3 regions of the Mesorhizobium sp. NZP2234 genome follow, and region 2 is predicted to be linked to each of the others. Evidence: predicted binding sites of a transcription regulator. Region 2 holds the regulator's gene; each other region holds the start of a gene.

Evidence for each region. Region 2 encodes HrcA, which represses chaperone genes, less so after heat shock. Its sites were predicted from a motif close to GTTAGCACTCNCNNNNNGNGAGTGCTAAC; they were not measured.
Region 1: EB230_RS13845 (co-chaperone GroES) is a predicted target of HrcA. The motif match lies at 2,710-2,738, and genes of this name have one in related genera.
Region 3: groES (co-chaperone GroES) is a predicted target of HrcA. The motif match lies at 5,415-5,443, and genes of this name have one in related genera.

What each region holds. Positions count from the first base shown of each region.
Region 1 covers NZ_CP033364.1:2,815,195-2,823,106, forward strand. The annotation lists gene EB230_RS13815 (diguanylate cyclase) at 49-1,110, shown strand; tRNA gene EB230_RS13820 (tRNA-Cys) at 1,322-1,397, shown strand; gene EB230_RS13825 (hypothetical protein) at 1,550-1,792, shown strand; gene EB230_RS13830 (hypothetical protein) at 1,798-1,989, shown strand; gene EB230_RS13835 (DUF1488 domain-containing protein) at 2,027-2,293, opposite strand; gene EB230_RS13840 (hypothetical protein) at 2,290-2,544, opposite strand; gene EB230_RS13845 (co-chaperone GroES) at 2,791-3,105, shown strand; gene groL (chaperonin GroEL) at 3,167-4,798, shown strand; gene EB230_RS13855 (hypothetical protein) at 4,939-5,097, shown strand; gene EB230_RS13860 (GYD domain-containing protein) at 5,386-5,700, shown strand; gene EB230_RS13865 (GAF domain-containing protein) at 5,877-6,374, shown strand; gene EB230_RS13870 (tetratricopeptide repeat protein) at 6,497-7,453, opposite strand; gene EB230_RS13875 (YeiH family protein) at 7,663-7,912, opposite strand, start outside.
Region 2 covers NZ_CP033364.1:895,674-903,585, reverse strand. The annotation lists gene cysK (cysteine synthase A) at 1-510, opposite strand, end outside; gene EB230_RS04260 (LysE family translocator) at 708-1,325, opposite strand; gene EB230_RS04255 (sorbosone dehydrogenase family protein) at 1,544-2,911, opposite strand; gene EB230_RS04250 (hypothetical protein) at 3,009-3,206, opposite strand; gene hrcA (heat-inducible transcriptional repressor HrcA) at 3,247-4,329, opposite strand; gene rph (ribonuclease PH) at 4,487-5,203, shown strand; gene EB230_RS04235 (VOC family protein) at 5,219-5,629, shown strand; gene rdgB (RdgB/HAM1 family non-canonical purine NTP pyrophosphatase) at 5,629-6,276, shown strand; gene hemW (radical SAM family heme chaperone HemW) at 6,273-7,436, shown strand; gene EB230_RS04220 (low molecular weight protein tyrosine phosphatase family protein) at 7,440-7,763, shown strand; gene EB230_RS04215 (hypothetical protein) at 7,705-7,912, opposite strand, start outside.
Region 3 covers NZ_CP033364.1:6,585,330-6,593,241, forward strand. The annotation lists gene panD (aspartate 1-decarboxylase) at 1-115, shown strand, start outside; gene EB230_RS31740 (NodA family N-acyltransferase) at 1,105-1,695, opposite strand; partial or broken gene fabG (3-oxoacyl-[acyl-carrier-protein] reductase) at 2,179-2,915, opposite strand; partial or broken gene EB230_RS31750 (beta-ketoacyl-[acyl-carrier-protein] synthase family protein) at 3,238-4,413, opposite strand; gene EB230_RS31755 (acyl carrier protein) at 4,441-4,716, opposite strand; gene groES (co-chaperone GroES) at 5,526-5,822, shown strand; gene groL (chaperonin GroEL) at 5,888-7,552, shown strand; partial or broken gene EB230_RS31770 (transposase) at 7,641-7,846, opposite strand.

The sequences.
Region 1 (7,912 bases), 1.9 Mb from region 2:
GTTTTAAGGGCTGTTGCGCCATGGTGGTCGCCCGCCAGGAGTTTCTCCATGCCCGATACATCATACACCCCGAAAGGCCCGGCCCCGCAGCCCGGCAAGCGGGTGGGGCAGGGCAGCGCCGACGAACCGCGCCGCGACGCCGCAACCATCGCCAGGCTCAAGGCGGAACTCGCCGCGCAGGCCGCGCTGATCGCCACGCAGCAGGTTTCGCTGGCCCACAGCCGCAAGATCTTCGACCGGGCGTCGGTCGCGGCGCGCATCGGCGTTTGGGAATGCAGCCTGCCCGACGAGCGGCTGACCTGGACCGATGTGATCTATGATCTGTTCGATCTGCCGCGCGGCGCGGCGCTCGATCGAAGCGAAATCATCAAGTGCTATCCGGCGGAGTCGCGCAAGGCGCTGGACAGTCTGCGCAGCCACGCCATCGCCGAACGCAGCGGTTTTACCCTCGACGCGGAGATCACCACTTTCGCGGGACATAGCCGCTGGATCCGTATCACCGCGAGCGTCGAGTGCGAAGCCGGCGAGCCGGTGCGCATCTTCGGCATGAAGCAGGATATCACCGAGGAAAAGATCCTGTCGGACCGGATGCGCTATCTCGCCGAATTCGACGCCATGACCGGGCTTGCCAACCGCGCCCGCTTCCAGGCACGGCTGGCGCATGCGGATGAAGCACGTCCGCTCGGCGCGCTGCTTTTGATAGACCTCGACGGCTTCAAGGCCGTCAACGACACGTTCGGCCACGTCATCGGCGACGAGTGCCTCAAGGCGGCGGCCGAGCGCCTTGCCGGCGGGTGCGGCGAGGCGGAACTGGTGGCGCGTGTCGGCGGCGACGAATTCGCGGTGCTGGTCGGGTCGCATCTCGACCGCGGTGCCGTCTCCGGCGTGGCGCGCGACATCATCGAGGCGATGAGCAGGCCGGTCGCGATCCGCGGCCAGTCGCTGCGGCTCGGCGCCTCGGTCGGCATCGCGTTCGCCGGGGCGGGCTTGCCTTGCGACCTGTTCGCGCAGGCCGACACCGCGCTCTATGCCGCCAAGGCGGCGGGCCGCAACACGTTCCGCATCTTCAAGGCGGAAACCGGCGCGAAAGGCCGCAGTGCCGCCGCGTGAGGGGCAAGCTGCAGCCGCCTGCCAGAGCCGCGTTTTCTTTTGTCATGCGGGTGCTCGCGAAAAGGATGCGTTGGCAGGGATGCAAATATCGTGCGCGGATTGTCGCTGCTGCCGGTGATGACGACCCGGGAAGGCATTTTGCAACGTGCCGACAGAACGCGCTCCACGCTTAACTTTTCCGCAAGCATTTGCCGGTTAGGTCGACCGCGATGGCCTCGTGGCGGAGCGGCGACGCTGGAGACTGCAAATCTCTGAAGCCTCGGTTCGATCCCGAGGCGAGGCCTCCAAAATCATTTAGAGAGACCCGGCGCCGGACCCTTGTCGCGGCCGATTTGCGCGTTCCGGCCACGAAGGCGCGGGGCCGAGCTTAAAACCATCTATTTGAATTTGGCATGCAGGGCGCTCGCCAAAAGAGTGCTATGGCAAGGGGCGGGCATGCTTGCTCGGATTTTCCCCGACATTCGAGGTCGTTTTCGTGCGTGAACCGTCGCTGCTGCCTGTCTTTGGAAAACTTGGCACCAAGCCGTCCGTCGCGGTCAAGGCGACGCCGGCCGCTTCGACGGGGATCGTGTCGCGCTTGCGCGAGGCAATGGCCACGCATGGCGGCATGGCGCTGAAGCTGTCGGTGATTGCCTGGACGATATTGGTCCTGGGCACGGTGTTTTTCATGATACAGGGCTGACCAGCATGGCAAATCGATACGCACTGCGCATGGACTTGCCCCAGAGTTGGGCCATCATCGATGTCTTCACCGGCCAGCCGGTCGAGGTCAGGCAAAGAGTCATGGTCGGCATGAACCCGCGCGACGCCCACGCCATGCTCGATCAGATGAATGTCCGCGACATCAAGCGCCGGGAGAGGGCCGAGCGCAAGCCCTGACCTCTGGCCGTCCCGGGCCATCTGGACCGTTGCAGCTTCAGCCGAAGTCGGCGGCCGTCAACACATACATGCTCTTGCGGGTGCGGTCGTAAGCCTTCGACGCCACGTCGCGGATGGTGCTGCTTTGCGTGTCGAATGTGGCGAGGTAGCCTGCCTCGTTGGCGGCGGTCGCCGGTTGCATCCGGGTCATCGCATCGGCCGCGACCGAGAAGGAAATCTGGAACATGCCGTCATGGCCGACGAAACGGATGCGCTTGCCGGCTTCGTCATAGCTGCGGCTGCGATTGGGGAAGGTGAGGCTCATGTCTTGACCTCCGTTGCGGCGGCCTTCTTGGTCGCCCGCTTCTTCTTCGGCGTCGGGTTCAGGGCTTCGGCGACGCGGTCGGCTTCTTCCTTGGCCAGCCGCAATTCCCGCAGCCTTGCCGTCTTGATCTCCCTTGCCCTTGCCTCGGACATATATTCGGCGGTTGCCTTGTTGCGCTCGGCCGTCTTCTTCTGCTTGTCGACAAAGCGGGCTTCAGCTTTTTCCATGATCGTCTGATTGCCATCGGCCATAGAGCAAATCTCCCTAGTGTGTGAAATCGTGAAAATGAACTTGTCCGATAAATAGGCACTCGACCGGCAAAATTCAATTTTTTGAATTATTTATGCCATGGGCGATATCACGAAACGGCTTCCCGAAATAATACTTTTAAATATTTCATCGGCTCGCGAATAATTTTTGGCACTCCTATCTATCGAGTGCCAAAGCGCCTATAGCAGAGCAGCGGCCGCCTATGCCGGCCCCAGAAAGAAGTTTTCATGAAATTTCGGCCACTCCACGACCGCGTCGTCATCCGGCGCGCCGAAGGCGATACCAAATCGAAGGGCGGCATCATCATTCCTGACAATGCCAAGGAAAAGCCGCAGGAAGGCGAAGTCATCGCCGTCGGCCCCGGCGCGCGCGACGAAAACGGCGCGCTTGTGCCGCTCGATGTCAAGGCCGGCGACCTGATCCTGTTCGGCAAATGGTCCGGCACCGAGGTCAAGATCGACGGCGAGGACCTGCTGATCATGAAGGAAGCCGACATCATGGGCGTGATCGAGAAGAGCGTCGAAGCCAAGAAGGCCGCCTGACTGGAGCGCCGCGCGTTCCGCGCGGGGTTCGTCCACTCCAAATTCGAACGGGATTGAAAAAATGTCTGCCAAGGAAATCAAATTCGCCACCGACGCGCGCGACCGCATGCTGCGCGGCGTCGAGATCCTCACCAATGCGGTGAAGGTCACGCTCGGCCCCAAGGGCCGCAATGTCATCATCGACAAGGCCTATGGCGCGCCGCGCATCACCAAGGACGGCGTCACCGTCGCCAAGGAGATCGAGCTTGCCGACAAGTTCGAGAACATGGGCGCGCAGATGGTGCGCGAAGTGGCCTCCAAGACCAATGACCTCGCCGGAGACGGCACCACCACCGCCACGGTGCTGGCCGCCTCGATCCTGCGCGAAGGCGCCAAGCTGGTCGCCGCCGGCATGAACCCGATGGACTTGAAGCGCGGCATCGACCAGGCGGTTGCCGCCGTCGTCGGGGAAATCAAGGCCAAGGCCAAGAAGGTCAAGTCGTCGGCCGAGATCGCGCAGGTCGGCACCATCGCCGCCAATGGCGACGCTACCGTCGGCGAGATGATCGCCAAGGCGATGGACAAGGTCGGCAATGACGGCGTCATCACCGTCGAAGAGGCCAAGACCGCCGAAACGGAGCTCGACGTCGTCGAGGGCATGCAGTTCGACCGCGGCTATCTCAGCCCGTATTTCGTCACCAATGCCGACAAGATGCGCGCGGAACTGGAAGAGCCCTACATCCTTATCCACGAGAAGAAGCTCGGCAATCTGCAGGCGATGCTGCCGATCCTCGAAGCGGTGGTGCAGAGCGGCAGGCCGCTGCTGATCATTTCGGAAGATGTCGAAGGCGAGGCGCTGGCCACGCTGGTCGTCAACAAATTGCGCGGCGGCCTCAAGGTCGCGGCGGTCAAGGCGCCGGGCTTCGGCGATCGCCGCAAGGCAATGCTCGAAGACATCGCCGTGCTCACATCGGGCCAGATGATCTCGGAGGATCTCGGCATCAAGCTCGAGAACGTCACCATCGAGATGCTCGGCCGCGCCAAGCGCGTGCTGATCGAGAAGGACACCACGACGATCATCGACGGCGCCGGCACCAAGGCGACCATCCAGGCGCGCGTCGCCCAGATCAAGGGCCAGATCGAGGAGACCACCTCCGACTACGACAAGGAAAAGCTGCAGGAGCGGCTGGCCAAGCTGTCGGGCGGCGTTGCCGTCATCCGCGTCGGCGGTGTCACCGAGTCGGAAGTCAAGGAGAAGAAGGACCGCATCGACGACGCGCTGAACGCGACGCGCGCGGCGGTCGAGGAAGGCATCGTGCCCGGCGGCGGCGTGGCATTGCTGCGTGCCAGGTCGGCGCTATCAGGCCTGACCGGCGCCAATGACGATGTCACCGCCGGCATTTCGATCGTGCTGCGCGCACTCGAGGCGCCGATCCGCCAGATCGCCGAGAATTCCGGCGTCGAAGGCTCCATCGTCGTCGGCAAGCTCACCGACAGCAAGGACCACAATCAGGGCTTTGATGCCCAGAACGAGACCTATGTCGACATGATCAAGGCCGGCATCGTCGACCCGGCGAAAGTGGTGCGCACCGCCCTGCAGGACGCCGGTTCTATCGCGGCGTTGCTGATCACAGCAGAAGCCATGATCGCCGACATCCCGGCCAAGGATGCCGCGCCTGCGGGTGGTAATGGCGGTGGCATGGGCGGCTACTAAGGCTCAGCTGGCCGAAAGGCGGCTTCATGGAAGCCGCCTTTCGACCTGAATCTCGCCAAGTCGGCTCTTCTGTGAGCCGGAAGACTACCGCCGGGGGATTGCCTCCCGGCGCACAGGCCTCTAGCCTAGGAGATCGATCCATGATCGTGTTCGCGCAGAAGCCACAGACGGTCGTCACGACCGAAACCACCGAGGAAAGCCGCTTCGACCGCATCCGCAGGATTGCCGCCGACAAGCACAAGAAATCCGATTCCGATACGGCAACGCCACAAAAGGGCGAACCGAAGCGCCCGATGTAAGGCTGCGCCACGGCGCTGCCGGCCGTTCAACCTCAAAGACCACATCGCGGGTCAACGGCGCGGGTTCGATCGTCGCGGGCCGAGCGTGGTCCAGCCAGACACCGTCCTGCCGGCGGTGTCGGCGTGTCCGGTATTGTCATTATATTAGCTTAAGCGCATATTTATCCGGCGGTGTGCCCTTGGCCGCCAACGCGTCGAAGGGCGCCTGCAATTGTTCCGAAAAATAAATCGCTCCGTGACGCTCGAACTGTCGAGCAGCACGAGACATGACATTTGGAGGAAATACCCATGAAAGTGACTATCCTGGCAAACTATGCGCCCCATGCCGCCAAAGGATTGATGCAAGGCTCGGACAGGCAGGCCGCGGTCAAGGCGCTTTTTGAAAGCGTTGGCGGCAAGGTGACCAGCGTGATGTTCACGCGCGGCATCTATGACGTCGTTGTCAATGGCGAGGTGCCGGACCAGTCGGCTGGGATTGGCATGTCCCTTGCGGTGCGGGCGAGCGGCTCGCTGACCGAGATGGTCGTACTGGAAGAACTCGACATGAAGGCAGTGCTCGCGGCCGCCAAAAAGGCTGCCGGCGCGTACAAACCCGCCGGCTGATGGACTTGCCTTCCTGATCAAGGCAGCACGGTTCGAAGCCGTGCTGCCCAGTACCGGACAGGGCATCTTGTTGCGACTTTCGCGGCGACCGGAATTCAAGCTAGTATCGCCCGGTGGTCGTTTGGTGCACAGAGCTTGCGGAAACGGAACCGCGATTCTCAGTTCGGAGACAAGCCATGTTTGCGGCCAAGGCCATCGACACCACGGACAAGGCCGCGTTCTACCGCGACCTCGCCGTTCAACTGAAGGCGCTGCTCGAAGGCGAAAGCGACTCGATCGCCAACGCCGCCAACACCGCGGCGCTGATCTTCCAGATGGTGCCCGACCTCAACTGGGCCGGCTTCTATTTCCTGGCCTCGGACGAGGAACTGGTGCTGGGACCATTCCAGGGCAAGCCGGCCTGCGTGCGCATAGCCGTCGGCAAGGGTGTGTGCGGAACGGCGGTCGAACTCGGCACCTCGATGCTGATCAAGGACGTGAACGATTTCCCAGGCCACATTGCCTGCGACGCCGATTCACGCTCGGAACTGGTCGTTCTTCTGGAAGACGAGGAAGGTGTGTTCGGCGTGCTCGATCTCGACAGCCCGCTGCCTGGCCGCTTCGACAAGGCCGACCAGGCCGGCATCGAGAAGCTCGCGGCGATCTATGCCGCGTCGAGTTCCTTCGAGGATTAGTCCGCGCCCTGACCGGCCCTTGGTATCGGCCATTGGAAACGGCGAGGGTTGGCGGATGGCCATAGCTCTGGCAGGCCGTGCCCGCCAGTTATGAGCGCCGAAATCGCAGGAAACAGCGAATCTCAAGCCTTTTTTGCCGGCGGCTCCAACTTGATAAGGTTGGCTTTAGCAGTTGGATCACCTTGATCAGCGGCCTTGCGAAATAAGATAAGAGCTTGGGCGGTGTCCTGCTTTACACCACGGCCTTCGAGGTATGCTACTCCGAGGCTATTCTCAGCTTTAGCGTATCCTTGCTCGGCAGCCTTTCTTACCCAGGCCACGGCCTGCACATAGTCTACAGGAACCCCTAGCCCCTTAAAGTACGAAATACCAAGGTCGTACTGAGCACCTGCATCTCCTTGGTCCGCTGCCTTCTGGAACCACGAGTCGGCTTGGGCATAGTCGAGCGTAACGCCGAGACCCTCCCCATAGGCCACACCAAGATCATGCTCGGCGAGGGCATTCCCTTGCTCCGCTGCTTTGCGATACCATGCGATTGCATCAGGATAATCCTGGGCGACACCTTGACCTTTGAAATAAGCCAAACCCAGAAAGTACTGGGCAACGGATGTTCCTTGTTCAGCGGCCTCACGGAACCAAGTGGCGGCTTCTCGATAGTCCTGCGGGACGCCCCTTCCATCTCTGTACAGCAACCCGAGATTGGTTTGAGCGTCCGCTAGTCCTTGACTAGCCGCTTTGCGATACCAAATTTCAGCCTCGGCATAGTCCTGCTTGACGCCCAGCCCACGGTCGTAGAGGTAGGCGAGATTGTGCTCTGCCTGAGCATCACCCTGGTCCGCTGCCTTACGGTACCAAGCGGCAGCTTGAACGTAATCCTCTGTAACACCGTGGCCTTCGGCGTAGGCGGTGCCAAGATTGTCCTGCGCTTTGGGGTCACCGGTGTTAGCAAGGACGCGCCACAACAAGACAGCCGCTGCGTAGTCTCCTCTCTTATAGGCCCGTTCCGCTTGCCCAGCATTGGCGACGCCGGCCACCAGCATGCCGGAGATGAAACAAAGCAACTTGGACAAGCTCTGCACGGTGGCCTCCGATTAAGCGACGAAGTCCGGATTAAGGTCTGACTTTTTGCCACGGTCAACTCTGGGCTAATTGGGCGCGCTATCATCTCTATGCGGCCAGCCGGTGGCTGACTGCCTGATACAGCAATTTTGGCTGGCGCCCCGTCGGCAGGGTGGAGGTGTCCGGACGATGTTCGACGTGATGAAGAGGCCGCTATAGCAAGCTGAAATTAGACCAACTTCACCAGCATCAGGCTGAAGCCGCCGATGAACAGGAAGGCGCAGAAGGCGAGCGCCAGCGGGCGCAGGCCGCGCGAGCGCAGTTGCGAGATGTCGGCCTGCAGGCCCATGGCGGCGAGCCCCATGGTCAGCATGATGGTGGTGGCGAGCGCCACCGCCGACTTCACTTCGGCGGGCACGGTGACCAGGCTGTTCAGCGCCACGATGGCGACGAAAGCGGCGACGAACCATGGCATGGGC
Region 2 (7,912 bases):
ATGGATTTCCGGATTGGCGGGGTTTTCGAACTGCTGCGGGATGATGGCGTTGGGGATCGTCGCGGCCAGCTCGTCGGCCTTGGCGATGGCGCCCTTCATGCCTTTCGGGCCTTCGGTCAGCACCAGCTCGGCGCCGAGCAGCGCCAGCATCTTGCGGCGCTCGATGGACATTGTCTCAGGCATGGTCAGGATCAGCTTGTAGCCCTTGGCGGCTGCGGCGAAAGCGAGCGCGATGCCGGTGTTGCCCGACGTCGGTTCGATCAGCGTCGTCTTGCCGGGTGAAATCTTGCCCGCCGCCTCCAGCGCCTCGATCATCGCCACGCCGATGCGGTCCTTGACCGAAGCGATCGGGTTGAAGAATTCGAGCTTGGCCACCAGGTTGGCGACGATCCCCTTCTCCTTGGCGAACTTGTCGAGCCGTACCAGGGGCGTGTCGCCGATCGTGTCGGTGATGGAATTGTAGATGCGGCCGCGGCCGGGGACGCGGGCGGAGGTGACGGGCTTGTTCATTGGTTTCGCTCCCAGGATTTCAGGCGAGTGAGAATTTCAGGCAAGTGGCATTGCAGCCGGCAAGATAGGGCTTTCAGCCGCGCAACATAAGCTGTCGGCCGGAAATATCCGAGTGGGGCGTTTGTCTAAAACGCCGTTGTCCCGGAAAAGCATTTCGCGGAAAGGGCCGACCTCGGAATGTTTTGGCTGAAAGAGTGCTACTGGCGGGCGGCGATCGCTGCCGCCGCGCCGACCATGAAGCCGGCGGCGGTGCGGTTCAGCACCTTCAGGGCGCGTGGCGATTTCAGGAACCAGCGCGCCTTGGCGGCGAGCGCCAGGTAAGGGACCAGCACGACGAACAGGACGACGACCGTCAGAGCGGCGAGAATGCTGTAGTCGGCCAGCGTGATGGTCTTCAGGTCGACGATGGTCGGCGTGATGGCGAGGTAGAAGATCATTGTCTTGGGATTGCCGAGCGTGACGGCGAGGCCGGCGGCAAAGCTCGAAACCAGCCCGCCCTTGCCCTTCCTGGCCTCAACCGTTTCGGGCGTGATGCCGGCGGTCCAGAAGCGCCAGCCCAGAAACGCCAGATAGGCGACGCCGGCCCATTTGATCGCCAGGAACACCATGCCGAAGGTCTGCGCGACAAAGGCGAGGCCGAGCACCACGGCGGTCAGATAGGTGAGGTCGCCGACCATCAGGCCGAAGAACATCGCCAGCGCCGAACGAAAGCCGGAGCCGAGCGCACGCGCGACAAGCGCGGTGATGCCCGGGCCGGGGATGGCGGCGGCGATGCCAAGGGCGGCGCTGTAGGTGAGGAAGCCGGTGAGGGTCATGGTTTCGGTCTCGGATCGGAGAGCTTTATCGCATGGCGCGGGCCACGGTTGAATTCCCTGGATGTCCGAATCCGTTGCACCAGACATCCCGGCCTTCGTCCTGCGAGGTCCCCTCATCCGGCTGCTTCGCGGCCACCTTCTCGCTGTTCGCGGGAAGAGGGATGACGCCGGCGCCGGCAATCCGGGATGAAGGGCCTGTGCCAGCCGAGCAAGATCCATCAGGAGCGGGCGCCACCATAAGTCACGCGCCAGATGGTGCCGTTGCCGTCCTCGGTGACGATCAGGGCGCCGTCGCTCGCCACCGCCACGCCCACCGGCCGGCCCCACACCTCGCCATTGGAGACCACGAAGCCGGTCATGAAATCCTCGTATTCGCCGGTCGGCTTGCCGCCCTTGAACAGCAATCGGACGACCTTGTAGCCGGTCCTGTTGCCGCGGTTCCACGACCCGTGCAGGGCCACGAAGGCGTCGCCCCTGTAGTCCTGGGGAAAACCGGTGCCGGCCGGAAAATCCTGGCGGTCGTAGAAGGCGATGTTGAGCGGCGCCGAATGCGCCTGCATCAGCACATCGGGAATGGTTGCCTTGCCGGCGAGATCGGGCCGCGCTCCCTTGTGGCGCGGATCCTCATTGTCGCCGATATAGTACCAGGGCCAGCCGTAGAAGGCGCCGTCCTTGACTGATGTTGCGTACTCGAACGGCACATTGTCGCCGAGCGCATCGCGCTCGTTGACGACGCACCACAGCGCCCCGGTCGCCGGCTGCACGGTCATGCCCGAACAATTGCGCAGGCCGGTGGCGACGATGCGGCCGTTCTTGCCGTCCGGGTCGAAGGCCAGCACGTCGGCGCGGCCGTCCTCGGAGCCCCATGTCGCGCCAAGCGGCTTCGACTTGATCCACGCTTCTAGGCCGCCATCCGGCGCCTTGCCCATGTCCTCGGCGATGTTCGAACCCGAGCCGACCGACAGATAGAGCGTCTTGCCGTCAGGCGAAAAGACGATGTCGCGCGTCCAGTGGTGGTTCGAGGGAATCTTGTCGACGATGGTCTGCGGTTCGCCGGCGGCTTTCAGCTCGCCATTGCGGTAGGCAAAGCGCACGATCCTGTCGCTGTTGGCGACATAGACCCATTGCGGGTCATTGCCCGGCGGATAGAAGGCGATGCCATAGGGCTGGTTGAGATTGCGGGCAAAGATGGCGTCTTCGGCGGGCTTGGCACTGTCCTTGGACAGGCGGTAGACGCGGATCTGGTTGGCTTCGCTGTCGGCGACGAACAGGTCGCCGTTCGGCGCGATGCGCACGGCGCGCGGATTGTCGATGCCGGAGGCGATCAGCTCGGCCGAGAATCCCGCCGGCAGTCGCGGCTTCGCGCCTGCCGGCATGTCGGCGAGCCCGGCGCTGTTCGAGGCGGATTTGGTGAGATAGGGCTTCGGAAGGTCTTCCGGCTTGATCAGGCGGCGTATACCTGGCTTGTCGGCGCGCCAGTCGCCGAAGGCGGCCGCGCCTTTCAGCACCGGTTGGTCCGCCTGCTGCGCGAAGGCCGCTGTTGCGAGAAAGAGCGCTGGAAGCACCAGGCCGGCCGATCGGATCATCTTGTCCTCCATCTGGTCGCGAAGGAAACCAACGGCAGGTCTGTCCAGAGGTTCCGCCTCATACGATGCGTCGAGGAGCGAAAGACCGGTTTCCGGTCTATGTCCCGGCAGCGTAAAAATCGTCGTCGAGGCGTTTTTCCAGCGCGACGAGATCCGCCGGCAGCGGCAGGCCCATGGCGCGCATCTCCCGCAGTTTTTCGCGCAGCTGTTCCTGGATTTCGTGCTGGTCTTCCGGTTGGTTCACCATCTCCTCGAGCAGCAGGCTGATCCGGGCCTTGAATTCTTCGAGCGCCATTCTTCTTCTCCTTGCTGCCCGTCTCTTGCTATCCGGGGCGCTACCTTAACATGCGCGATATCAGCTGCGCGGTATAATCGACCATCGGCACGATTCGGGCGTAATTCAGACGGGTCGGGCCGATGACGCCAAGCGCGCCGACGACGCGGGCATCCTTGTCGCGATAGGGCGCGACGACCAGCGACGAGCCGGACAGCGAGAACAGCTTGTTTTCCGAGCCGATGAAGATGCGCACGCCCGATCCTTGCTCGGCGAGATCGAGCAGCTGGATCAGCCCGTCCTGCGTCTCCATGTCCTCGAACAGATGCCGCAGCAGTTCGATGTCGGCCTGGGCGGTGACGTTTTCGAGCAGGTTGGCGCGGCCGCGTACGATCAGCCTTGCCGGCAGGCCGCTTTCGGCGCCCGCCCACACCGCAAGCCCCTTCTCGACCAGGTCTTGCGACAGCGTGTCGAGAGCGGCTCGCGTCTCTTCCTTGATGCGGGCGATCTCGGTCCGCGCCTCGGCCAGCGTGCGGCCGCGGATATGCGCGTTGAGGAAATTCGAGGCCTCGTGCAGCTGCGAGACGGTGATGCCGGCGGGCAGCTCGACAACGCGGTTCTCGACGTCGCCATTCTGCGACACCAGCACGGCAAGCGCCTTGGTCGGTTCCAGCTGGATGAATTCGATATGCTTCAGCGCCACCTCGTTCTTGGCGGCCAGCACCAGGCCGGCGCCGCGCGACATGCCCGACAGCATCTGGCTGGCCTCGGTCAGCATGTGCTCCAGCGTCGCACCCGAACCGGAGGCCCGCACCTGTGCCTCGATGGTGCGGCGCTCCTCGTCGGAAAGGTCGCCAAGCTCCATGAAGGCGTCGACGAAGAAACGCAGGCCGGCCTGCGTCGGCAGCCGGCCGGCCGAGATGTGCGGCGCGTAGATCAGCCCGAGGTGCTCGAGGTCGCTCATCACATTGCGGATGGTGGCCGGCGACAGCGAGGAGGGCAGGATGCGCGACAGGCTGCGCGAGCCCACCGGCTCGCCGTCCCTGAGATAGGAATCGACAATGCGCCGGAAGATGTCGCGTGAGCGCATGTCGAGTGATTGAAGTGCGAGCGGTTGCGAACCCGGATCGATTGCCTTGGTCATTCGGCCAGAAACCTCCTTGTTCAGGATATAGACTTCGGCACGGCGGGCGCAACCCGGTGTCTGTGTCGGATCGTCCGGTCCGTTTTCCTTTGCGCGCTGCCCCCCATGCGTCTAAAAGCCGGCCACGATTCCGAAAAATGACTGGAAAGAAGCCCGAATGCGCCCCTCCAAACGCCAATTCGACGAAATGCGCGCCATCTCCTTCGAGCGCGGCGTCTCCAAGCACGCCGAAGGCTCGTGCCTGGTGAAGTTCGGCGACACCCATGTCCTGTGCACGGCGAGCCTCGAGGAGAAGGTGCCCGGCTGGATGCGCAATTCCGGCAAGGGCTGGGTGACGGCCGAATACGGCATGCTGCCGCGCTCGACCGGCGAGCGCATGCGCCGCGAGGCCTCCGCCGGCAAGCAGGGCGGCCGCACGCTGGAAATACAGCGCCTCATCGGCCGTTCGCTGCGCGCCGTGGTCGATTTGCAGGCGCTGGGCGAACAGCAGATCACCGTCGACTGCGACGTCATCCAGGCCGATGGCGGCACCCGCACCGCCTCGATCACCGGCGGCTGGGTGGCGCTTTATGACTGCCTGCGCTGGATGGAAGCCCGGCAGATGGCCAGCGTCGCCAAGGTGTTGAAGGACCATGTCGCGGCGATTTCCTGCGGCATCCATGACGGCCAGCCGGTCATCGATCTTGACTATCTCGAGGATTCCTCGGCCGGCACCGACGCCAATTTCGTCATGACCGGCAAGGGCGGCATTGTCGAGATCCAGGGCACCGCCGAGGGCGAGCCCTTCTCGGATGGGCAGTTCGCGGAATTGATGGGCCTGGCCAAGAAAGGCATCCAGCGCCTGGTCAGCCTGCAGCAGATGGCGGTGGCGTAAGCCATCGATTTTCTGGTGACCCCCTCCGCCATCCTTGAATCAGCCCTGTACGTCACCGATCTGGCGGCGGCGGAAGAATTCTATGTCGGCGTGCTCGGCCTCGATCTGCTCGGCAAGGTGGACGGCAGACATCTTTTCTTCCGCTGCGGGCCGGGCGTGCTGCTGGTCTTCAATGCCGAGACGACCAAGATACCTCCGGCGCCGGACGCGCGGCTGAAAGTGCCGCCGCATGGCGCGGTCGGCGAAGGTCATCTCTGCTTCGCGGCGAGCGCTGCGGAAATCGTGGCCTGGAAAGCCCATCTGGAGGCAAAAAGAATTGCCATCGAAAGCGAATTCGAATGGCCGCAAGGTGGCCGTTCGCTCTATATACGCGACCCCTCGGGCAATTCGATCGAGTTTGCCGAGCCAAGAATCTGGGGGCTTTGATGCATTCTCTTGATGGAAAGAAGATCGTCGTCGCCAGCCACAATGCCGGCAAGCTGCGCGAATTCGCCGATCTGATGGGGCCGTTCGGCTTCGAAGCGAAGTCGGCGAAGGACTATGGCCTGCCGGAGCCGGACGAGACCGGCACCACTTTCGAGGAGAATGCCTACATCAAGGCGCTGGCCGCCGCAAAGGCGACCGGCCTGCCGGCGCTGTCGGACGATTCGGGCCTCTGCGTCGACGCGCTCGACGGCGCGCCCGGCGTCTACACCGCCAACTGGGCCGAAACCCCGGACGGATCGCGCGACTTCGCCATGGCCATGCAGCGCACCGAAGTGGCGCTGCAGGAGGTCGGCGCCGCTCTGCCGGAACAGCGCAAGGGTCGCTTTGTCGCCGTCATCTGCCTCGCCTTTCCCGACGGCGAGGCCGAATATTATCGCGGCGAGGCCGAAGGCACGCTGGTCTGGCCGCCACGCGGCGAGCTTGGCTTCGGCTATGACCCGGTGTTCCTGCCCAATGGCTTCGAAAAGACCTTCGGCGAGATGAGTGCCGAGGAAAAACACGGCTGGAAACCAGGCCAGGCGACGGCGTTGTCGCATCGCGCACGCGCCTTCCAGAAATTCGCCAAAGCGAGATTGGGAGAGGCATGAGCATGCTGCTCGACCGGGCCCCCGGCTTCGGCGTCTACATCCATTGGCCTTTCTGCGCGGCCAAATGCCCCTATTGCGACTTCAACAGCCATGTCCGCCACCAGCCGGTCGACCAGGAGCGCTTTGCCGCCGCCTTCGAGGCGGAACTGGCGACGATGCGCCAGCGCACCGGGGCGCGTGAGGTGACCAGCATCTTTCTCGGCGGCGGTACGCCGTCGCTGATGAAGCCGGAAACCGTGGCCAGGGTCCTGGACGCCGTGGCGAGGAACTGGACGGTGCCTGAAGGCATCGAGGTGACGCTGGAGGCCAACCCGTCCTCGGTCGAGGCCGAGCGCTTTCGTGGCTATCGCGCCGCCGGGGTCAATCGCGTCTCGCTCGGCGTGCAGGCGCTGAACGACAAGGATCTGCGCTTCCTCGGCCGGCTGCACAATGTCGATGAAGCGCTGCACGCCATCGGCCTCGCGCGGGAAATATTCCCAAGGCTGTCCTTCGACCTGATCTACGCCCGGCCCGGCCAGACGCCGGAGGCCTGGGCGGCCGAGCTCGAACAGGCGATCGGCCATGCCGCCGATCATCTGTCGCTCTACCAGCTGACCATCGAGGAAGGCACGCCCTTCCATGCACTGCATGCGGCGAAGAAGTTCATCATTCCCGACAATGACCATGCCGCCGACCTCTATGCGCTGACGCAGGAGATTACGTCCGCGCATGGCCTGCCGGCCTACGAGATTTCCAACCACGCCAGGCCGGGCGCCGAGAGCCGGCACAACCTGACCTATTGGCGCTATGGCGAATATGTCGGTGTCGGTCCCGGCGCGCATGGCCGCTTCGTCGAGAATGGCCGCCGCACGGTGACGATAGCCGAGCGGATGCCGGAAACCTGGGCCAACCTTGTCGAGGCCAAGGGCCATGGTGTCACCGGCGGCGAGATCCTGACCCGCTCGGAAGAGGCCGACGAATTCCTGCTGATGGGGCTGAGGCTCGCCGAAGGCATCGATCTCTCGCGCTACGAGGCGTTTTCCGGGCGCGGCCTGTCGAGCGCGCGGCTGTCCATGCTGCAGGGCGAGGGGCTGGTGGCGCCGATCGGCAATGCGCGCCTGCGCGCCACGCCGGCCGGCATGATCGTGCTCGACGCCGTGGTGGCCGACCTGGCGCGCTGATCCTTGAAAAACGTCCTTTTCGTCTGCAGCCAGAACCGCTTGCGCAGCCCGACCGCCGAGCAGGTGTTTTCAACGCGCCGGGACATCGAGGTCGCATCGGCGGGGACCAACCATGATGCCGACACGCCGCTGACGCATGAGCTGGTCGCCTGGGCCGACATCATCTTCGTCATGGAAAAGGTGCACCGCACCAAATTGCAGAAGAAATTCAAGACGAGTTTGAACAAGGCCCGAATCATCTGCCTCGATATACCGGATAACTATGAATTCATGGATTTGGAGCTGATTGAGCGCCTGAAGGCGAGCGTTTCACGCTATCTGGGGTGACAGATGGCTTGCCGCGCGTGCCTGACCATGACGCGTCGGCCACCGCGCAATCCGAACCCGAGTCGACCTCAAAGAAGAAATCCTGATGGTGAAAATCGCCGCCGTCCTCCCAGGATTGTTGGGTGAGGCCACAGCCTGCGTAGGAAAAC
Region 3 (7,912 bases), 1.1 Mb from region 2:
ACTCGACCGCCTGAGCTACTCCGTCGATATTGACACAGACGGCCGTTACAGTTTCGCGATTCTTGACGAGGCGGATGAGCCTTTGGTCATTCCTGCCCTGGTCTCCGGGGCGTGAGCCGCGCTCCACAGATGTGCGAGCCTCTTCGCCCCGTTGCAACGTGCTCGGCACTGAAGAGCGTCTAGTCTAAGACTCGACGAAGTTGCTGACGCTCAGCTTCGAAAGGCTGATGCCCACTGCGCCTTGGGCACCGTGGGCCTTCGTGGGATGGCGCAATGTCTCGCATCTGCTGATCGGCGAACAGCGGTTTGCATGTCTGACCCTTGTCTCAGGTTACTTGCGGTGGCGGCTTGCAAATTCTTGCTGCCTTCTCAAGCGCCGCGGCTGGGTCCTTGACGACCTGGCTTTTCATGATCTTTGCCGCCGTGTCGATCAAGCAGGCCATCGTCTTCCGCATCGGCAGCGGTGCCAACCATCATCGCGAATATGGCTAGCCGAACGGTCGCAAGCAGCACTGAGGTGGGCCTTCGGCAAAGTGTTTCCCGCCGGCACCATGGGCTCACCAGCCATCTAACGCCTGATCCGGTTGCATATCAGCGTTCGTCGATCGGCGGCTTGGCAGCAAGGCCGAGCCTGGCTCGTTGGCCATCGGCGAAATTTTCGGCGGGAGACTGTGTCTTGAACCGAAGAACTGTCAGTTTGCCGTCCTCAACAGTATGAACGACCCATCCCCCACCGCACCGCTTGACGCGCACGTCATTAGGTTCGCCAGCCACCATTACTGCCCCTCATTTTCGTCGCCCTTAGGATGAGACTGGAAGCCGTTCCCGCACATCGGAAAACATGGGACCTTACGTAACGTCAAGCCCCAATTTTGGGATAGCCGATGCCTCGTCGATTTCAGGGTGACGGCGATTGAGGTCCGCAAAGTCCGTGCGCGCGCAACCTCGTGCTCGGATCGACTTAGATGCGCAGATTTTGCATGTTAATTCAGCCTTATTATCCACAGCTAACGTGAATGGGAACGCGTATTCAGTCCGAGTAGCTCAGCAGAAAATCCGCCGCTCTGGTGCCTCAGCGCCATCACCCGGCACCTTCAAGATGTTTCATAGCTCCGGACCGTTCCGAACGATCAGGGTGCCGGATGGCCACTCGCTCATCGAGCGTCCAATCGGCACAACCACGACGAGCACGTCCTCGACGCGCGTGGGCGGCAGGTCGAGATACACATCTGCGAGAGTGGACCGCACACGAACGCCCGACACAATCGCCGCCAGGCCGTCTCTGCAGAACCTCTCCATATGGTTCCGCATCGCGTGCCGAACGGTGCCGAAAGCGAATGGAACCCCAAGCTGCTGCAACACTGGATATACAAGGCGCATTGAATGACTGATCCCTTGTCCCTCAAGATCCGGTCGCACCCCGTACAACCCCAGGTCGGCCACCAGGAGCTCGACCTCGTCAACTTTGATAAATCGGCGTAGTATGCCGATATGAGCCGCTACGCCGTGCGCGTCGTAGCTGATTGCGCGGAGCTCCGGTCTCGCACCGGCCCAGCTACGGCCGCCTTCGAATGGCTCTGCGTTGAAGGCCCCAGTCGGTCCGTAGGTCTTTCGGAAAAACTCGGAGAGTTCGACATGATCGGCCTGTTGCAACTCATTTTCCCAGCACAACCTCCACCGCACGTCAGAGCACATGGAAAGACCTCATCTTTGTTGCTGTTTTGTTGGGGAAGCGCCTAGCAGGGGGACGCTTGTCGCATCGAGCCGGCTCGATGTAGCTTGCGCAGGTCACCGTAGAAACTAGCCGCAATGAACATGCGACTCCGTTGTGTTCCGAGCACGCCGGAAGGCGTACATCAGAAAAATACAGCTCGGAGCCAATACAAACATCGATAATTACCTTTGGCTTACATCTTTGAAATCTTTCTATGCGACGTTCTGCAGAATGGGCAAAATCCTTTGTTTCGATGAATGCATCCATGCTATGGATAGGAAAGCATGCGTTTCAAAGAGCTTGTCTAGCCGCGGCCCCAAAGGCAGCCTTTATCACGAGGCTTCGACCCGGCCAGTTGCCCCGACCGACCCGCTCGTCAGTTGCCAGACCAACCGACAGCTATCTGGGTGGGAACCTTCCTCCACTGTTGATACGCGTCATCGGGGCGCACTGAACTTTTCAGGCTAAATCATTGCCATGCCGCCGTTCACATGAATGGTCTGGCCGGTGATGTAGGCGGCCTCGTTCGAGGCCAGGTAGACCACAGCCGAGGCGACTTCCACGCCGGTGCCTATGCGCCTGGCCGGAATGGCGGCCATGATCGCTTGTTTCTGCTTGTCGTTCAGCTTGTCGGTCATGGCCGATTCGATGAAGCCCGGCGCCACGCAGTTCACCGTCACGCCGCGTGTCGCGATCTCCTGCGCCAGCGATTTCGACATGCCGATCATGCCAGCCTTTGACGCGCAATAGTTCGCCTGGACCGGATTGCCGGTTACGCCGGACACGGAGGTGATGTTGATGATGCGGCCGTTGCGGCGGCGCCTCATCGAATGGGTCAGTTCGCGGGTGAGCCGGACCACGGCGGTCAGGTTGACCTCGAGTACCGCGACCCAGTCCGCGTCCGACATGCGGATAAAAAGCCCGTCCTTGGTGATGCCGGCATTGTTGACCAGTATGTCGACGCCTTCGAGTTCGGCTTCCGCGTTTGCGCCCCGCGCCTTGACCTCGTCGCGGTTCGAGAGGTTCGCCGGAAACAGTCTTGTCCGCCCGCCAAGCTCGGCAGCCAACATCTCGAGCTTTTCGACACGCGTGCCGTGCAGGCCGACGGTTGCGCCCTGCGCGTGCAGCGCCCGTGCACGGCCTCGCCGATTCCACCGCTTGCTCCAGTGACGAGCGCGTTGCGGCCGGTCAGATCGAACATTTATCGATTCCCTTTTCTAAGGACCGGCTTCGCACGGAAGCGGTGACTGGCGGCCACGCGCCTTCCAGATATTATCGGGTAGAGCTTTGGACAAACCCCCGAGCCGAACTCGAAGGGGCTTCGCTTAACCTTCCGGGTAGCGGTACGTCCACGTCGCTTCAACAGTTGAGAATTTTGCAAAAAATGGGGCCCCGGCTTGTCCAGCTTCCGCTGCCACTTGGCGCATTCACCGAGGCGGTCCAAGGGCAGGTCCTTCACAATCGTAATCCGGCAAGCATTTGGATCCGAGAGATAGAGTTACTGGAGGCATCTCGCATGGCTTCTACACCTGCCTGAACGCCAGAACTGCGTTCATGCCGCCCATGGCGAAGGCGTTGCTCAGTGCCACGCGCACCTTGCGCTCGCGCGCCGCATTGGGCGTGACGTCGAGATCGCAATCGGGGTCTGGCTCGCGATAATTAGCGGTCGGCGGCACGATGCCCTCCCGGATCGCCATCACGGAGGCGATCATTTCAAGTGCGCTCGCTGCGCCCAGGCAATGCGCGTGCATGGACTTGGTGGACGAGACCGACATCGAATAGGCATAGTCTCCGAAGACGCGCTTGATCGCCGCCGTCTCGGTCTGATCGTTGGCCTTGGTGCCGGTGCCGTGGGCGTTGAGGTAGTCCACGTCCTCGGCATTCAGCCCGTCGTCGGCAAGGCAAGCGCGCATCGCGGCCTCCGGCCCCTCGATAGACGGCGCGACGATGTGGAAGGCGTCGCCGGAAAGGCCGATGCCTGCGATCTCGGCAAGCATTGTGGCACCGCGTACGGCGGCATGCTCATAGCTTTCCAGCACGGCCATGCCCGCACCCTCGCCTATCACCACTCCCTTCCTGTCGGCGGAGAAGGGCCGGCAAGTATCCGGAGCGAGCGAGCGCATTGCTTCCCATGCCTTCATCTGAAGGCATACGAGCGGCGCTTCGGCGCCTCCGGCAAGCATCCCGTCGGCCCGGCCGAGCCTGATCTGATCCGCGGCCGAAGCGATCGCATGGTTGGCTGATGCGCATGCGGAGGCGATGGCAAAGACCGGGCCGCGCAGGCCGAGACTCATGCTGACCTGGCTGGCAGCGGCGCTCGGCAACCCCCTTGGTGCAGTGTAAATGCCAGCACGCTTCGCCCCGCCCAAAAGGAGGTCGCGGTAGGTTTCTTCGACCGTTCCCCAGCCGCAGACGCCCACTGTCGCGCCGAAGCGATACGGATTTCCCTCATCGCAGGAAAGTCCGGCGTGTTGCATGGCTTCGCGCGCTGCAAGCACAGCGAGCAAGCTGTGGCGGTCCATGGAGACGAGCTGGTTGCGGCCGATGTCGTGCTTGGGCAGCTCCTTGATCTCGGTACCGACAGTGCCCTTCATCTCATGAAGCGCAGAAGTGACCATCGGGCGGATGGCGGAGCGACCTTCGCGCATCTCTTTTCAGATAGAGGCGGCGTTGTTGCCTAGGCCGCAAAGCCCGCCCATCCCAGTAATGACGACTCGCCTGTCTAATCAGACCCCCTTCGCGAGCAAACCGCGGACAGCTTCCACCATGTCGCCGACATTCTTGAGATTCGACCAGGCATCCGCCGCGTTCATGTCGATCTTGATGTCGTAGGCCTGCTCCACATCCCAGAGGAGATCCGCCAGACCCAGCGAATCGACTCCGAGCGAGGTCAGTTCCGTGGCAGTCGTTATTTCGCCGATGATGGACGCACTCTCGCCGCTCTCCGATTCGACGCGGTTCTTGATCGTGGCAATGATTTCCGTTGCGAGTTGATCAGCCATTGTGTTCCTTTCCATAGCAATGCCTTTTGACGTGGGTGCGGCGCCATACCTCTGCCAGTCACGTCGCAAAAATCGTCCCTGACCAGGCTTGTGCAACCCACCAACACCAATCGGATTATGGAGACCGGATGAGTTCCGGTTGCTCTGAGGCGTTGGCATCCAACTGCAGCTCATTTTCCCGCGGCAACTTCCATCGCACGTCTGAGCTCATGGAAAGATCTTCTCCTTTCAGGCTCTTTTTTCGCAGTTGTCACACGATGAGGGTAGCGGGCAATCAGGACGTGTGAGGTGCTGTCAATGCGAGATTCCGGAAGATTGAGAAAATCGTTTGTTTCGATGAGATGCATCCACCCTATGGATAGAAATACAGTCCAATAAACGGGCAAGCCTCTGGTGCGGGCGATAATGCTACAGGAGACATCCCGCATGGCCACCCCACGCAAAAGCTGGGCACGTCTCGGTCGCTACTAGATGCTCAGCGCCTCACACTCGCTCTCTCCGGTGCAACGAAACGGCGCTTGCGCATCGCTGAAGGCCCAAGGGGTTAGCGATCCGAAAGGGCGGATATTATCTTTCGGGCCGAGCTTCCGAACACCATCGATTCGCTCGAACTCTTTCAGGCCTGCATCGCCCGGAATATCGTGATCGCCCACCTCTTGTCTTGACTAGCCCCAGCCTAGGCCTTATGCCGTCACCATGTTAGCACTCGTCCTTGGTGAGTGCTAACAGTAGGTCCGGCATAGCCGAGCTTTGTAGGTTGTCCGGCGCTGCCGGACGCTTTTCCCACCGTTCTCATCGAGGAAGAAAAAATGGCAAAGTCGAAGTTCCGCCCGCTTCATGACCGCGTGGTCGTTCGCCGGGTCGAATCCGAATCCAAGACCGCCGGCGGGATCATCATCCCCGACACGGCAAAGGAAAAGCCGCAGGAAGGCGAGATCATCGCCGTTGGTTCCGGCGCCCGCGACGAAGCCGGCAAGCTGGTCCCGCTGGACGTCAAGGCTGGCGACCGCATCCTGTTCGGCAAGTGGTCGGGCACCGAAGTCAAGCTCAATGGCGAAGACCTTCTGATCATGAAGGAAGCCGACATCATGGGCATCATCGGCTAACACGCCGCCGCCTTTCATCCGTACCATCCAATCTGAATTTCGGGCGAAATGCCCAGGAGTACAAAATGGCTGCCAAAGACGTAAAATTCTCCCGTGATGCCCGCGAGCGCATGCTGCGCGGTGTCAACATCCTCGCCGACGCGGTGAAGGTCACGCTGGGTCCGAAGGGCCGCAACGTCGTCATCGACAAGTCGTTCGGCGCCCCGCGCATCACCAAGGACGGCGTCACCGTCGCCAAGGAAATCGAGCTCGAAGACAAGTTCGAAAACATGGGCGCACAGATGGTCCGCGAAGTTGCTTCGAAGACCAACGACATTGCCGGCGACGGCACCACGACCGCGACCGTTCTGGCGCAGTCGATCGTCCAGGAAGGCCACAAGGCGGTTGCCGCCGGCATGAACCCGATGGACCTGAAGCGCGGCATCGACCTCGCCGTCACCGACGTCGTCGCGACGCTGATCAAGAACGCCAAGAAGATCAAGACCTCGGAAGAGGTTGCCCAGGTCGGCACGATCGCCGGCAACGGCGACGAGTCGGTCGGCGCCATGATCGCGGAAGCGATGCAGAAGGTCGGCAACGAAGGCGTCATCACGGTCGAGGAAGCCAAGACCGCCGAGACCGAACTCGAAGTCGTCGAAGGCATGCAGTTCGATCGCGGCTATCTCTCGCCCTACTTCGTCACCAACGCCGACAAGATGGTTGCCGATCTCGAGGACGCCTACATCCTGCTCCACGAGAAGAAGCTCTCCAACCTCCAGGCCATGCTGCCGGTTCTCGAAGCCGTCGTGCAGACCTCGAAGCCGCTGCTCATCATCTCGGAAGACGTCGAAGGCGAGGCTCTGGCCACGCTGGTCGTCAACAAGCTGCGTGGTGGCCTGAAGATCGCCGCCGTCAAGGCGCCGGGCTTCGGTGATCGCCGCAAGGCCATGCTGGAAGACATCGCCATCCTCACTGGTGGCCAGGTCATCTCGGAAGACCTCGGCATCAAGCTCGAGAACGTCGGCCTCAACATGCTCGGCCGCGCCAAGAAGGTGTCGATCTCCAAGGAAAACACCACCATCGTCGACGGCGCCGGCAAGAAGGAAGAGATCCAGGGCCGCGTCGCCCAGATCAAGCAGCAGATCGAGGAGACCACCTCGGACTACGACAAGGAGAAGCTGCAGGAGCGTCTCGCCAAGCTCGCGGGCGGCGTTGCCGTCATCCGCGTCGGCGGCGCGACGGAAGTCGAAGTCAAGGAAAAGAAGGACCGCGTCGATGACGCCCTCAACGCGACCCGTGCGGCCGTGGAAGAAGGCATCGTTGCAGGCGGCGGCGTTGCCCTGCTGCGCGCTTCGGCCAACATCAAGGCCACCGGCGCCAATGCCGACCAGGCTGCTGGCATCAACATCGTGCGCCGCGCGCTGCAGGCTCCGGCCCGCCAGATCGCGTCGAACGCCGGTGCGGAAGCCTCGATCGTTGCCGGCAAGATCCTTGAGAACAAGGGCGCGACCTTCGGCTACAACGCCCAGACCGGCGAATATGGTGACATGATCGCCATGGGTATCGTCGATCCGGTCAAGGTCGTACGCACGGCTCTCCAGGACGCGGCCTCGGTCGCCGGCCTGCTGGTCACCACCGAAGCCATGATCGCGGAGGCTCCGAAGAAGGAGTCGGCTGGCGGCGGCATGCCTGGCGGCATGGGCGGCGGCGGCATGGGCGGCATGGGCGGCATGGGCGGCATGGATTTCTAAGGTCCGCGCCTCTCACCAATCTCGAAGGGCGGCAGCAATGCCGCCCCCTTTTTTTGGAATGGAGCCGGTCGGAAAAGGTTTGGGGCTCGCGCTTCAGCTTTGCTTTCTCGTCTTCCAAGGCTTTCAGCCGTTTGGCATCGGAGACGTCCATCCCGTCATACTTCGCCTTCCAGTTATACAGCGTCGCCTCGGAGATCCCATGCTTGCGCGCCAGGTCGCCCGCCTTTGCTCCCGCCTCATGCTCACGCAGAACCGCGATGATCTGCTCTCTTCCGTAAACCGCTTTCTCTTCATCAGTCCGTCCTTCAATCGAGGCCGGACTCCTCAGGTGGGGGAAACTACCCGTGGCAGGCCAGTCGT